One region of the Faecalibacterium sp. BCRC 81149 genome, then DNA from elsewhere that is predicted to be linked to it. Evidence: riboswitches for the same ligand, from Rfam matches in the RefSeq annotation. Region 1 holds a riboswitch; the other holds the start of a gene.
What was found. Region 1 has a riboswitch for cyclic di-GMP ahead of D3F01_RS10865 (leucine-rich repeat protein). Riboswitches for the same ligand answer to the same signal wherever they lie in the genome.
Positions count from the first base shown of each region.

Region 1 (7,766 bases):
GGTTGAAGTCGGTAACAGAAGGAGCAGTAGCGCCCGGATAGATCTTGTAGATGTGCTGGCAGCTAATCGAAGCCATAGGTCATTGCCTCCATTAAAATTTTTCTATGTTATGGCACCTTGACGGTGCACGCTCTCGTTGGTATTATAATAGCAGATAACTTTGTGATATAAAATAGCATTTTATTGATTTGAGGTGTCAGATATTGCTTTATGATTGGACAAGCACCGCAGCCCTTGGCGTGGTGCGGGATATCCAGCCCAAAGAACCCCTGACCCTGACCGGCGAGGGGCTGTGGGTCTGCCTGATCTCCAGCGGCAGATGCACTGCCAGCCTGACCGATGCCTCGCCCTCCCCGACGGGCAGCGCACTGATCCTGCCGCCCCAGAGCGCGGCTGCGGGCCATCTGGTGCTGAGCCGCGCCCCGTTGACCCTGACCCCGGAAGGGGAGAGCCACCTGCTCTGCATCCAGCTGACCGGGCAGGCGGCGGTGCAGTTCCTTGCCGGGCTGACGGAGCTGCCGTTCCTGGCCCGGGGCGAGACCTGCCCCGCCGCCGCAGAGCTGCTGGGCCGCCTTGCCGCCGAGGCCGATACACCCCGCAGCCGGGCTGCCAGCCAGCTGGCCTTTGCCCTGCTCTGTGAGCTTGCGGGGGCCGACAGCGCCGCCCCGCCTCTGCCGCCGCTGGTGGAGGCCGCCATTGAGGATATCCGCCAGAACTACGCTGGCCTGTACGGTGTGGAGGAGCTCAGTGAGCGGCTGGGGGTCTCCAAGAGCCACCTTGTCCGCACCTTTACTGCCGCCGTAGGGGTGCCCCCGGGGCGCTACCTGACCACCGTGCGGGTGGAAGCTGCCATGCGGCTGCTCCTGCACCGGGAATACACGCTGGATGTCATTGCCAGCCTGTGCGGCTTCTCAGGGGCCAACTACCTGTGCCGGGTGTTCAAAAAAGAGACCGGCCAATCCCCCGCACAGTGGCGGGCCTTGGCCGGTCAGACAGCGCGGCCCCTCAGCCCGGCGGAAAGCCAGCGGGAGCAGGCACTGTATATTTAAAATGTTCAGGAGTCGGGGCAGCACCCGGCTCTTTTCTGTGGAGGCGTTCAGCCGCACACAGACTGCGGGCGCTTGAGCAGGAACACCGTCAGGGCCAGCGTGATGGCCTCGGCGGCGGGGAAGGCGGACCACACGCCGTTCATGCCGAACAGGGCGCTCAGGATCAGCGAGCAGGTGACGATGGCGGCTACGCCCCGGCTGACCGAGGTGATGGTGGCCTCGGTGGGGCGGTTGACCGCACCCAGATAGCCCGCCGCAACAATATTGCAGCCTGCAAAGAAGTAGCCCAGGAAGTAGATGCGCATACCACTGTGGGCGTATTCGGCCATCAGTGCAGAGTTCTCGCTGTTGAAGAGGGCAACAAAGGTATCGGTAAAGCCAAACACGGCACCGTACAACACCGCCGCCAGCGCCAGCGCAGTGCCGCAGCCCAGCAGAAGCAGCTTTTTTGCCCCGGCCATCTCATTTTTGCCGTAGCACTGGCTGATCAGCGGCTGGGCACCCTGGGCCACGCCGTTGAAGATGGCTGTTGCCACCAGCGCAAAGTTTGCCACCACGCCATAGGCGGCCACGCCCACGTTGCCCGCCAGCCGGAGCAGCAGGAAGTTGAACACGGTGGTGGTCACGGCAGAGGAGAGCTCCCCGACAAAACCGGAGATGCCCAGCTGGCAGCTCTGCACCAGCAGCCGGGCCGAGGGAGCCTGCCGGACAAAGGTGAGCGTGTTGCTCATTTGAAAGAAGTGGCGGCTGCAGATGGCGATGCTGAGCACCGGCGAGATGGCCGTTGCCAGCGCCGCGCCGGGCAGGCCCAGCCCCATGGGGAAGATGAAGATGTAATCGAACACCACATTGAACAGGCTGCCGCTCAGGGTGGCCACCATGGCAAGGGACGGGTCGCCGTCGTTGCGGACGAAGGCCGAGAAGATGTAGTTGCACATGAAGAAGGGTGTGAACAGCAGGAAGATGCGGGTGTAGTTCAGGCCCAGCGCCACGATGTCCCCATCGCCGCCCATGAGCTGCAGGAGCGTGCCCGGGCAGAACGCGCCCGCCAGCATGAACGGGATGGCGATCAGGCAGGCGCAGAGGATGGCGTTGGAAAAAAACCGCTGCGCCCGCGCCTCGCCCTGCGCCTGCAGGATGGCGTACCGGGTGGCCGCACCCAGGCCGATCATCGAGCCGAAGGCAAAGATCAGGTTGTACATGGGCAGGCAGAGGTTCAGCAGGGTCACGCCGTCGGTGCCCGCCGCCTGGGCGATGAAATAGGTGTCGGCCAGAATATAGCACGAGGTGCCGATCAGACCGAAAATATTCTGCGACACATACTTGAAGAACTGCTTTGTCAGGTTCATGGATGCTTCCTTTCCGCAGGGAGAATAGGGGCGTGAAACGTAAAAACGACTACTACTATATCATAAAACCTGGCATATTTCAACGAAAAAACGAGGAAACACGCCGCCGTTCCCCAAGCGGAACACTTCTCCCCGGGGAGATGCCGCTATCCGAAAATGCCATACAGATACTTCCTCTTTTGTGCAACTCGCCAAAGATGGTTTTGGGTTATTGACAAAAAAAAAAAAAAAAAAAAAAATTTATGATTTTTGTGTAAGATGCCACATAAAAACAGAAGAATCGGCAAACCAGCCGGAAGGCTGCGGCGCAAAGCTACAGGGCCTGTAATATGGCAGCCAGCTGCACTTTCTCAACCATACCGCACATGGGCATCACCTCAAGGGGCGGTAGATTCCCAAAGTACAAAACGCAGAGCGTTGTACCAGCCATTTGGCCGGTGCGGCGCTCTTTTTGCTTTGTGCGGGCATGGTTATATTTTGGGAGTATTCATAAAAGGAGGATTTTTATGAAAAAACGACTCATAAGCTTGCTGGTTGCGGCGTGCATGATATTTGCACTACTGCCAGTAAGTGCAATTACAGCATTTGCAGAGGAATCGGTATTAACTGGTTACTGTGGTGCTGATAACTCTTACGAAAGCCAAACATACTATTGTTCCACACAGTATAACGGAGCAGCTCAAACTTTTACTGGCACATATTATCGCAACGCAATCTGGACACTTACACCTAATGGTGCAGACACTTATAAGCTGACCATCTCTGGTACTGGTCAGATGGGAGATTTTGGAACAAGCTGGTCTTTTGGTAAGCCGTGGAATTATGCACTTGCTGAGAAAGAATCAACAGCTGTTACGGAATCCAGAAATAAAATTACAGAAATTGAAATCGCAGCCGGAATTACAGCGATTGGTGCACATGCGTTTGAGGGATACGAAAAAATCTCTAAAATTGAACTGCCTGATAGTGTAACAGAGCTTGGTGAATACGCGTTCAATCATTGCAGTGGCGTTACTTCCGTAAGGCTTTCAAACAACTTGACCGAGATCAAAGCCACTGCTCTCAGTGATTTGGGTACAACTAGTAATGTGGTAGGTTCTGTTGCGAATCCTATTTCCATTACACTGCCTGATTCTTTGCTTTATATCCGCGGTAAGGCGTTTTCACTTTCCAATGGAAGCGGCCTAAAAGGGGATTTGACGATACCTGACAATGTTCAGAGTATTGGAGAGGATGCCTTTGTAAATAATCATGGCTTAACAGGAAATTTGACTATCGGAAAATCTGTGAAAGAAATTGGAGGGGGTGCTTTTTCGAGTTGCAACTTTACTGGTAAATTGTCTGTTCCCGGTTCTGTAACCAAGATCGGTGAAAAAGCATTTATGAGTAATAAATTTACCTCTATCCAGATTGCAAATGGAGTAACCAGCATTGGCGAGTATGCGTTTAGTGGATGTACGAGTGTGCATTCGATTGACCTTTCAAGCATAGCACAAGCTACCTATGGGGATAACGCTTTTGCCTCGATGAGTACAAAGCTTATTTATGTTGACAATTTAACGCAAAAGAGCACTGTTGAAAGTACCCAAGGATTCACAAGTTCTGTATTCGCTATTACCAACGGCGGTACTTTCGCAGAGAATGCTACTTTTGAAGAAGGTAAGCTGGCTATTCCTGAAAAGACTGATTACACCTTCAAGGGCTGGTATGAGAATGCCGAGTTTGACGGTAATGCAGTGACCACTGCTGAAACTGGTAAAACTTATTATGCAAAGTGGGAGCTTACCCCCGTTGCCGCAACGATGACTGCAACCACTTCCAAGAGCGCCTATCTGGTCAATACTCCGGTTGATGTGAACATTACCGTTAACCCGGGCACCTATGGGGCAGAGATTCACAAAGGTAAAGTTGCTCTGACCTACGGCGACGAAGTAGAGAAGGTGGAGCTGAACGGCAAGGAACTGGATAAGAAGGACTACACGGTTCAGGAACTTGCTCAGATGGATGGGCCAGGCTCAGCAGAGCAGTGATCTCAAGGCGACCCTGAACGTGACCTACAAAAAGACCGGCAGCTACACCTTTGGTATTGCAGTGAACGACAGCAATGACGAGACCATCTGCAATGCGGATGCAAAGGTCGTTGTTGGCGAAAAGGCCGCTGACCTTACCCCTGCAACCAAGCTCTACACCCTGACTGTCAAGAATGCTGATGTTACCATTAAGAATGGTGACGAAGAGATCAAGGCTGAGAAGAACGGCAAGGGCGAGCTGACCGCCAAGGTGCCCGAAAAAGCTGATGTGACCGTGACCTACACCAGCCAGAGCGATGCGGTTGCATTTGACCAGTGGACTATTACCACCGATGAAACGCTGGATGTAGATGTCAAGAACAACCCCCTGAAGTTCCAAATGCCTGCCGGTGGTGTGACCATCGAAGCCATGACAAAGGATGCCTCCATTGAGGAGAGCGAGCCCAATATTCTGGGCACCGCCGCAGTGGTCGGTACTGCCGCTGCTGGCACCGCCATTCTGGCATGGCAGGGTTATCAGCTGGGCACGGAGCTGTACCTGAAAACCGCTCTGCCCGCTGGTACTGCCATCCCCACAAACCGTGCCGAGCTGGCCCTGCTGGTGTGGAACCATGCCGGTAAGCCCGCACCCGCCGCAGTTCTGCCCGCTGATGCCACCGATACCCAGAAGGCCATTGCCTGGGCTGTGGAGAACGATCTGCTCAAGGCCGCAAAGGACAACGGCGAGACCTATGTGGATACCGATTCCGTGAGCCGTGTTGAAGTGATCCGTGTGTGGAATAAGGCACAGGAAAAGTAAACCCCTTGGAACAAAACCTCTCAGCCGTCACTGCGGAGAGGTTTTGCCCCACAACCAAACCATTCTCTATTCCCAAATAACCTGTGGAAGCGCCCTGCCGGGGAACCGGCGGGGCGCTTCTGCATAGGGGCGGGAGCCGAAACCGCCGCTTTTTCCGCTCTAGCGCCGTGGTTTTTATTGACAAGCCCCCGGCTTGCTATTATAATAGAACAGTCATAATAGCATTCGTGCGCGGCTTTGCGGCTGCGTCAATTCAATAGACAAGGAGAAGATCCAAAATGGCACAAGAAATCAAGATGTCCGCTTCCGGCCTGAAGGCGATGCAGGACGAACTGGAATACCTCAAGACGGTCCGCCGCAAGGAGCTGGCCGAGGAGATCAAGGAAGCCCGCAGCCACGGCGACCTTTCTGAGAACAGCGAGTACGATGAAGCCAAGAACACCCAGGGTCTGGTGGAGAACCGCATCACCGAGCTGGAGCAGATGGTCAAGAACGCTGTGATCATCGACGAGAGCGAGCTGAGTGTGGACAGCGTTTCTGTTGGCACCCACGTCTCCATCAAGATGACCGGCGATGATGAGGCCGAGGAGTACGACATCGTTGGCCGCACCGAGGCTGACCCCATCAACGGCAAGATCAGCGACGAGAGCCCCGTGGGCCACGCTCTGCTGGGCAAGGCTGTGGGCGAGAAGGCTGAGGTCCTGCTGCCCTCCGGCCAGACCGTCGAGTACGAAGTGCTGGCCATTACCCACGCCGCAAACTGAGCCTGAACGGGAGGAAACCATGGAAGAACAAAAGAGAAACCCCGCTCAGGGCCTGTCTGAGAGCGAGCAGGTGCAGGTGCGCCGCCAGAAGCTGGCCGACCTGCAGGCTGCCGGAAACGACCCCTTCACCCTGACCAAGTTCCCGCAGGACGCATACTCTGCCGACCTGAAGGAAGAGTTCAAGGATCTGCCCAACGAGACCGACAGCGGCAAGCATGTCGCGCTGGCTGGCCGTATGATGTCCAAGCGCGTGATGGGCAAGGCGAGCTTTGCCCACCTGCGCGATGACAAGGGCGATATCCAGCTGTATGTCCGCCGCGACGAGCTGGGCGAGGAGGCCTACGCCGCCTTCAAGAAGCTGGACGTGGGCGATATCATCGGTGTCAAGGGTGAGGTGTTCCGCACCAAGACCGGCGAGCTGAGCGTTCGCGCCACCGAGCTGACCCTTCTGGCCAAGAGCCTGCGCCCCCTGCCCGAGAAGTTCCACGGCCTGACCGATACCGAAATGCGTTACCGTCAGCGCTATGTGGACCTGATCGCCAACCCCGAGGTGAAGGATACCTTCGTCAAGCGCAGCCAGATCCTGAAGGAGATCCGTGCCTATCTGGACGAGAAGGGCTTCCTGGAGGTGGATACCCCCATCCTGACCCCCTTTGAGATCGGCGCCTCTGCCCGCCCCTTCTACACCCACCACAACAGCCTGAACATGGACATGGTGCTGCGCATTGAGACTGAGCTGTACCTCAAGCGCCTGATCGTGGGCGGCATGGACCGCGTGTATGAGGTTGGCCGCATCTTCCGCAACGAGGGCATGGACCCCAAGCACAACCCCGAATTCACCAGCATCGAGCTGTATCAGGCCTTCACCGATTTCCACGGCATGATGGATCTGGTGGAAGAGCTGTACAAGCGCCTGGCCCTCAAGATCTGCGGCAGCATGGTCATTCCCTATCAGGGCAAGCAGATCGATATGGGCCACTGGGAGCGCTTGACCATGGTGGAGGCTGTCAAGAAGTATTCCGGCGTGGACTTCAACGACTGGAAGTCCGACGAGGATGCCATTGCCTCTGCCAAGGAGCATCATGTGGAGCTGCCCGAAGTCCCCACCAAGGGTGCCATTCTGGCCGAGTTCTTCGATGCCTTTGTTGAGGACAAGCTGATCCAGCCCACCTTCATCTATGATTACCCTGTCGAGATCAGCCCGCTGGCCAAGCGCAAGCCGGATGATCCCGCCTTTACCGAGCGCTTTGAGTACTTCATCGACTGCACCGAGTACGGCAACGCCTTCAGCGAGCTGAACGACCCCATCGACCAGAAGGGCCGCTTTGAGCGTCAGGTCGCCGAGCGCAAGGCCATCGAGCCCGACTGCAAGGCTCAGGTGGATTACGATTACGTCAACGCTCTGGAGTACGGTCTGCCCCCCACGGGCGGCCTGGGCTTCGGTGTGGACCGCCTGGTCATGCTGCTCACCGACAGCGCCTCCATCCGCGATGTTCTGCTGTTCCCCACGATGAAGCCGATTGAGCAGTAAAATGCGAAATTAAAACGCAGATACGAGAAAATTTTAACATGATTTTACCCATCATCTGCGGTACTACACCACAACTACACCAATTTTGGGACGTTTTCCTGAAAAGGGGCCTTACAAAGCGGTGTGGTGTATGAATTGAATATGCGGATTGGTGTAGTAGGTACACCGAACTCCCAAAACGAAGATACGGCAGCTATGTTGCAAAAAACAACGTAGCTGCCGCTTTTTGTTTCATATAAGGATT
Region 1 covers NZ_QXJA01000009.1:96,190-103,955, forward strand. The annotation lists gene ugpC (sn-glycerol-3-phosphate ABC transporter ATP-binding protein UgpC) at 1-76, opposite strand, end outside; gene D3F01_RS10855 (AraC family transcriptional regulator) at 204-1,049, shown strand; gene D3F01_RS10860 (MATE family efflux transporter) at 1,097-2,398, opposite strand; cyclic di-GMP riboswitch class I at 2,671-2,746, shown strand; gene D3F01_RS10865 (leucine-rich repeat protein) at 2,905-4,428, shown strand; gene D3F01_RS10870 (hypothetical protein) at 4,403-5,227, shown strand; gene greA (transcription elongation factor GreA) at 5,506-5,991, shown strand; gene lysS (lysine--tRNA ligase) at 6,011-7,522, shown strand.

Region 2 (7,766 bases), on a different contig from region 1:
ACTTTGTGGATGCCGAAAGCCGTGTGGATCTGCTGGAGAACAAGGTCGTGCTCTGTGTACCCGAGGGCAGCGACAAGGGGATCGACAGCTTCGACAGCCTGGCTGAGCACCTGAAGGCAGAGGATATCCTGTTCTGCATGGGCAACAGCGATGTGCCCGTGGGTCAGTACACCCAGAAGATCCTGGCTTACTATGATCTGGATGAGGCAGCTCTGGCTGCTGCCGGTGTCATTACCTACGGCTCCAACGTCAAGGAAGTCACCACCCAGGTCAGCGAGGCCAGCGTGGATGCCGGTGTCGTTTACTGCACCGATGCGTACAGCGCCGGTCTGACCCCCGTGGACGAGGCCACCAAGGAGATGTGCGGCCAGGTCATCTACCCCGCCGCTGTGATGAAGAATGCCCTCCATGCCGAGGCTGCCAAGGAGTTCCTGGCTTACCTGCGCACCGACAAGGCTGCGACCGTGTTCGAGAGCGTCGGCTTCACCGCACTGTAAGCATCCGCTGGGGGGATGGTATGGACTGGTATCCCTTATGGAACAGCCTGCGCATTGCGCTGATCAGCTGCGCGGCAGTGTTCTTTTTAGGCATCTTTGCGGCCTACTACATTGCAAAGCTCCCGCGCGTGCTCAAGGGCGTGCTGGACGTGGTGCTCACCCTGCCCATGGTGCTGCCGCCCACGGTCGTGGGATATTTCCTGCTGCTGCTGTTCGGCGCAAAAAGGCCGCTGGGCATCTTTTTCATGGAACATTTCGGCGTGAAGCTGGTGATGAACTGGTACAGCGCCATTTTTGCTTCCATCGTGGTGGCCTTTCCGCTGATGTACCGCACGGCCCGCGGTGCCTTTGAGAGTTTTGACGAAACGCTGGCCTGGTCGGCACAGACGCTGGGACTTTCCAACACCTGGATCTTCTGGCGGGTGCGGATGCCCTGCTGCCGTCAGGGCATTCTGGCCGGTACGGTGCTGGCCTTTGCCCGTGCGCTGGGCGAATATGGTGCCACCAGCATGATCGCAGGCTACACGCCGGGCAAGACGGCCACCATTGCAACCACGGTCTACCAGCTCTGGCGCACCAACGATGAAGCCGGGGCCATGCAGTGGGTGCTGGTGGATATCGTTATCTCGGCGGTGGTGCTGCTGGCAGTGAACCTGCTGGAACGCAGGCAGAAGCAGGGAGGAAAGCGCACATGAGCCTGGAAGTAAATGTGACCAAGCGGTTTGATGGTTTTACCCTGCACGCTGCGTTCACGGCAGGGGACACTGCCACCGCCCTTCTGGGCGCGTCCGGCTGCGGCAAAAGCATGACCCTGCGCTGCATTGCAGGCATCGTCCGGCCGGACGAGGGGCGCATCGTGCTGGATGGCCGGGTGCTGTTCGACAGCGCTCAGGGCATCGACCTGCCGCCCCAGCAGCGCAATGTGGGCCTGCTGTTCCAGAACTACGCCCTGTTCCCCAACATGACCGTGGAGCAGAATATCCTCTGTGCCCTGAAGAAGGAAAAGGACCCTGCCGCCCGCAGGGCCGCCTGTGCCGAGGCATTGCGGGCCATGCGGCTGGAGGAACTGGCCAAGCGCCTGCCCGGCGCGCTTTCGGGCGGGCAGCAGCAGCGTGCCGCCCTGGCCCGCATCCTGGCGGCCAAACCCCGCATCCTGATGCTGGACGAGCCGTTCAGTGCGCTGGACAGCTATCTGCGCGAGGAGGTAGAGGGGGAAGTGGGCAGCCTGCTGGCCGGGTTTGCGGGCACGGCCCTGCTGGTGACCCACAACCGGGACGAGGCCTACCGCCTGTGCAGGGAGATGATCGTGATGGACAGCGGCGAGGTGCTCCGGGCAGGCACGACCAGGGAGGTCTTTGCCGACCCCCGCACCCGTGCCGCCGCCCGCCTGACCGGCTGCAAGAACATTCTGCCCTGCACCCGGGTGGGGGAGCATACCGTTCATCTGGCGGGCTGGGAACAGCCGCTGACCGTGGCTCTGCCGGTGCCCGAGGGCTGCCGCGCCGTGGGCATCCGCGCCCATGATCTTGCACCCTGCGCTCCCGGCACCCCCAACAGCCTGCCGGTGCAGGCTGTCTCCACCAGTGAGAATCCCTTTGACTGGAATATGATCTTCACCCTGCCCGGCGGTGAGGTCCGCCTGTGGTGGAAGGTGTCCAAGGAGACAATGGCGGCCCCGCCGCCAAAAGCACCCGCCTGCCTTGCTGCCGCCCCGGAAAATATCATGCCGCTGGTCTGAGGCAAAAGAATCGCTCTCTCCCTGCTCCCGAAACAGAAATACGGAGCAGGGAGAATTTTTTTGAAAAAAGTACTTGACTTTATCAAGTAATGCGATTATACTAGACCTTGTCAAGTAAAGGAGATGCAAAGAGTGATCCAATCGACCATATCCTTCTACGTGATGGAGTTTTACAAGCAGTTCGCAGCCTACACCACCCAGCAGCTGCAGGAGTTTGGCCTGAGCTTTGGCATGATGTATTTTGTGATCTACGTGGGCAAACATCCCGGCTGCACCCCGGCTGAGATGACCAAAAACCTGCACCTGGACTGGGGCCACTGCCAGCGCAGCGTGATCAAGCTGGTGGAAGATGGCTTTATGACCCGGGAAAAGCAGGGCCGCAGTTATCATTTGGGGCTGACCCCGGCGGGTGAGAGAGCATTCCGGACCTGCCACCAGGTATTTTTCGATTGGGATGCACAAAATCTGAGCGGGCTGACCGAAGAGGAACAGCACCAGCTCCTGAGCCTGCTGCAAAAGGCAGCACGGACGAGAAAAGAGAGTGTGTAACATGTACGACACCATCCTGAGCCCCATTGATTACGGTGGATTGCAGCTGAAGAACCGCATCATCTTTGCCCCCACCACCTTCGGCCTTTCGGACGAGGAATATCTGGCAGAGATGGAGCGGCTGGCCAAGGGCGGCTGCGCCATGATCATCATCGGCGACGTGCCGGTGGCCAAGAGCCGGTTTGAGAAGTCCCTGTTTGACAAAAAGGGCTTTGCCTTCTATCAGCAGATCTGCGAGACTGCCCACAAGTACGGCTGCAAGGTCTGCGCCCAGCTCCACCAGACCGATACCGACATGATGTCCATCATCAAGTGCATCCCGGGGATGCTGATGAAAAAGATCACCCCCGACCAGCTGCGGGAGCGGATGAACGATGCCGTGGGCCCCTACATCACCAAGATGTCCCAGAAAAAGATCCATCAGATCATCGATGGCTTTGGTAAGGCCGCTGTGCTGGCAAAGCAGGCGGGCTTTGACATGGTGCAGGTGCACGGCGACCGGATGTGCGGCAGCTTCTCTTCCGCCATCTTCAACCACCGCACCGATGAATACGGCGGCAGTGCCGAGCGCCGCGCCCGCTTTGCCGTGGAAGCTGTCAAGGCAGTGCACGCCGCTGTGCCCGGCATGGCCATTGACTACAAGCTGGCTGTCCGGCAGGAGAACCCCCATTACGGCAACGCCGGTGTGGTGGAGGAGGAACTGGCCGTGTTCGTGCCCCTGCTGGTGCAGGCAGGCGTGACCAGCTTCCATGTGACACTGGCCAACCACTCTGCGCTGGAAAACACCATCCCGCCGGCCAGCCACCCCGAGTTCAAGGAGACCGGCTGCTTCCTCAAGTTCTGCGATGAGGTGCGCCGGTATACCAGTGTGCCGCTCTGCGGTGTGGGCGGCCTGAACGACCCCGATTTTGTGGAGCAGCAGCTTGCCAGCGGCCGCATCCAGTGTGCGGCAATGTGCCGCCAGCTGCTGGCCGACCCCAACTGGGTCAACAAACTGCAGAGCGGCAATGCGGCAAAGATCCACCGCTGTGTCCGCTGCAACAAGAAGTGCCTGGGCGGCCTGATCGCCCATCAGGGCACCCGCTGTATCTATGATGCCCTGAACGCAAAAGAACAGGGCAGCATCTGATATCAAAGAGAACAAAGGAGAATGACCATGAGCTACGCCATCGTTTTCAGCAGCAAGACCGGCAACACCCGCCTGCTGGCCGACACCCTTCGCGCAAGCTTGCCCCAGAATGAGTGCACCTACTTCGGAGCACCGGCCCCGGAGGCACTGGAGGCTGAGACCCTTTACATCGGCTTCTGGACGGACAAGGGCCATGCCGATGACACCCTCACCGCCTTTTTGCAGACCCTGAAGGGGAAGCAGGTCTTTTTGTTCGGCACCGCAGGCTTTGGCGGCAGTGCGGAATATTTTGAGCAGATCCTGGCAGCGGTGCAGAAGTCGCTGGATGAGAGCAACACGGTCATTGGAACTTATATGTGCCAGGGCAAGATGCCCATGACCGTGCGCCAGCAGTACGAAAAGATGCTGCAGCAGCCCAACCATGCACCCAACCTCGAGATGCTGATCGAGAATTTTGACAAGGCACTGGCTCACCCGGATGCCGCAGACCTCGACCAGCTGCGCAAAAAGGCGGCAGAGGTGCAGGCATAACGGAAGAACGCTTCAAAAAAGCAGATTTTTTGAGAAGGCTGCTCCAAAACAGTTGACAGGTTCTGCCCGATGTGGTAGGATAATGTCGAGGAAATGGGAACAGTTCCTCAAGGTGAATTGAATATTCTCGGCAAAACAGTCGAAAGGCTGTGACGCAAAGCTACAGGGCCTGTAAAATGGCAGCCAGCTGCTTCTCAAAGAAATCTTTCTTTGGGCGACCTGCTTAGATTTTCTGGGTGTTGTTTTGCTGAGTGTATTGCAGAACAACACCTTTTTTCGTTCTCAAATTTCTTCCCAAAAGAAGAAAGGCACGCAAAACTGAATATCCTCGGCAAAGCAGTCGAAAGGCTGTGACGCAAAGCTATAGGGCCTGTAAAATGGCAGCCAGTTGCTTCTCATCACCTGAGGGTCTCCACAGCGGAGATTGGGTGTTGAGTGACCTTCATCTGAAGCATCAGGTGTCGATTGCCGAGTATACCAGCAATCGACACCTTTTTTCATGGGGCAACACAAAAGAGGTTCAACACCATGCGTAACGCTTCGATGAAAGTCCTGAAGAATCTGGTCTGCTGCGCCGCATTCATCTGCCTGATGTTTGTTCTGGCAATGCCCGCACACGCAGCTTCCAAGGCCGATGAGCTGCTGCAGCTCGTCAACGCAGAGCGTGCACAGGCCGGTGTGGCTCCTCTGAGCATGGGCAGCAGCGCACTGAATGCTGCCGCACAGGCCCGTGCAGAAGAACTTACCGTCAATTACTCCTACAACCGCCCCAATGGCAGCCGTGAGTTCACCATCCTGCCGGAGTACGGTGTGGACGATGTTTCTGTGGGCGAGAACTACTGGGCAGCTGCTGAGGATGCTTCGGATGTGGTCGCCGCCTGGAATCGCTACGATTTCTTCAAGGAGCGGATGCTGGACAAGGATGCCACCTCCGTTGGCATTGGCTACTACGAGGGCGGCGAGTACGGCAATTACTGGGTGATGATCTTCACCTACGCCCGCGGTACCAGTGAGAACGGCTTTGCACAGGAAGTGCTGGCGCTGGTCAACGCTGAGCGTGCAAAGGAAAATCTGGCACCTCTGGCCATGGGCGATGCCAAGCTGCAGGCCGCCGCCGATGAGCGCGCAAAGGAAGTGGCAAAGGTCGCTTCCCACACCCGCCCCGATGGCACCAACTGCTTCACCGTGCTGAAGGAGTACGGCGTGTCTGATACCGCCACCGGCGAGAATGCCGCCTGGGGCGAGACCACGCCCGAAAAGGTCGTTGCAGACTGGATGGCTTCGGAAGGCCACCGTGTCAATATCATGGACCCCGCCGCCAAGTATATGTGCCTTGGCTACAACTACGATGCCAATTCTCAGTGGGGCCACAACTGGATCCAGATTTTCGCAAAGTAAGCGGATGACTTCCATTGAGCGTTGTACGATGAAATAAAACAGAGCAAAAAGAGATGCACCCCGCTCCCTGAACCGGTTTCAGAAAGGCGGGGTGCATCTCTTTTGTTTTTTTATTCTGCTGCCATCTCAGCCACATCCTCGGGGCTGAAGTCGCCCAGGGGCAGGATGAGCCGGCCCAGCGTCTCCTGCGGCAGGGCGGCAAGCCGGGCACTCTCGTCCGCAATTTCGGCAGGGCAGAGGACGTGCACGCCGTCCGCCCCGGTCTCCACCCGGGCGCGGTGGCCGGTGGCAATGTACTGGATGCCCAGCCGGTCAGCCGCCGCCAGCAGGGCGGGGAAGCGCAGGTCGGCCGGGGCAACGGTCTCCTCGGCCAGCTGGCTGGCCAGTTCGCTGGCATTCAGGGTGATGCACTCGATGCCCAGAGCCTTGGCGGCTTCCTTGGCGGCATCCACAACGGGGTCATCGGTGCACAGACGCACCACAGCGCCCATCACCGCAAAGCCCTGCTGCTGTAAAATGCGGACAGCTGCTTTGCAGCCCGTGCCGCCGCACAGGCCCACCAGCACCTTGTCCTGCTGTTCATAGGTATCGAACCCGCTGCCGGGCAGAAATGTATCGCTCATCGTCCCTGTCTCCCTCCGTGTGCCTGACTTTGTGCCACGGCCAGCTGGTCGCAGCGCTCATTTTCCGGGTGGCCTGCATGGCCCTTGACCCAGACATAAGTGATCTTGTGCCGGGCTTCCTGCTCCAATGCCTGTTCCCACAGGTCGGGGTTCAGGGCAGGGGAGCCGTCGGACTTTTTCCAGCCCCGGCGCTTCCAGCCCCTGGCCCAGCCCTTTTCCAGCCCATTGATGACGTACTGGCTGTCAGAGCACAGCCGCACCTCACAGGGCTCCTTGAGCTGGCGCAGGGCCTCGATAAAGGCGGTCAGCTCCATCCGGTTGTTGGTGGTGGAAGCATCGCCGCCGCTGAGCTCTTTTTCGTAGACCTTGCCGTTGAAGCGGTAGCGCAACACTGCACCCCAGCCGCCCGGGCCGGGGTTGCCGCTGCACGCGCCATCGGTGTAAACTTCGACTTGTTTCATCTGTTTCTCCCGGAACTTGAATTTTTGGATACTTCTATTTAGAGCTATTTTTCCGGTTCTGTCAAGAGGAAAACGTATCATCCCCGGCTTTTCCGGCAAAGCTTTGAATTGACAAAGTGGACAAGAAATACTATACTGTTTGTAACAAAATGCGTATAGGGGCGCACCGGTGCGGTGTGTCCGGCCGGAACAGGGCAGTGCCGCGGTCGCATCGAACAGATGGACTGACAGGGCAGAAATTACTCCGTTCCGGCCATCCCAGTGCCGAAAACGGGCATGGAAGCGAAAAATTCTATACGATGGTTTCGATGGGAGCGGCGGTGCGTTTGCTGCTCCTTCACAGCAGACAGGCCGCTCGCAAAGGGGTGTGCCTGCGTTTTGTAATTGATTTTGGAGGTACCGCATGGCACAGGTCAAAGAACAGAACCCGGCTCAGGCTCAGAACAATCCGAACAGAAACAGTGAATCCGGTGGGGAAAAGCGTACCCGCACCCGCCGCCCTTATTATAACCGGCGGCCCCGCCGTACTCAGCAGCCCAAGGAGGCCGCTGTGCCCATCCACATCTACCCGCTGGGCGGTCTGGGTGAAGTGGGCAAGAACATGACCGTGTATGAGTGCAACGGGGATATGATCATTGTGGACTGCGGCCTTGTATTCCCGGACAGTGAGATGTACGGCGTGGACATGGTCATCCCCGACTTTACCTTTGTGGTGCAGAATAAGGACAAGATCAAGGGCCTGCTCATCACCCACGGCCACGAAGACCACATCGGCAGCATTCCCTACCTGCTGCAGAAGTTTGATCTGCCCATCTACGGCACCCGGCTGACCTGCGGCCT
Region 2 covers NZ_QXJA01000005.1:140,700-148,465, forward strand. The annotation lists gene modA (molybdate ABC transporter substrate-binding protein) at 1-497, shown strand, start outside; gene modB (molybdate ABC transporter permease subunit) at 518-1,192, shown strand; gene D3F01_RS07880 (ATP-binding cassette domain-containing protein) at 1,189-2,235, shown strand; gene bilQ (bilirubin utilization transcriptional regulator BilQ) at 2,359-2,784, shown strand; gene bilR (bilirubin reductase) at 2,786-3,913, shown strand; gene bilS (flavodoxin family protein BilS) at 3,941-4,444, shown strand; cyclic di-GMP riboswitch class I at 4,564-4,639, shown strand; cyclic di-GMP riboswitch class I at 4,765-4,840, shown strand; gene D3F01_RS07900 (CAP domain-containing protein) at 4,973-5,842, shown strand; gene D3F01_RS07905 (hypothetical protein) at 5,953-6,465, opposite strand; gene rnhA (ribonuclease HI) at 6,462-6,926, opposite strand; gene D3F01_RS07915 (ribonuclease J) at 7,330-7,766, shown strand, end outside.
Region 2: linked by a shared signal. The riboswitch ahead of D3F01_RS07900 (CAP domain-containing protein) and the one ahead of D3F01_RS10865 (leucine-rich repeat protein) in region 1 are both predicted to bind cyclic di-GMP.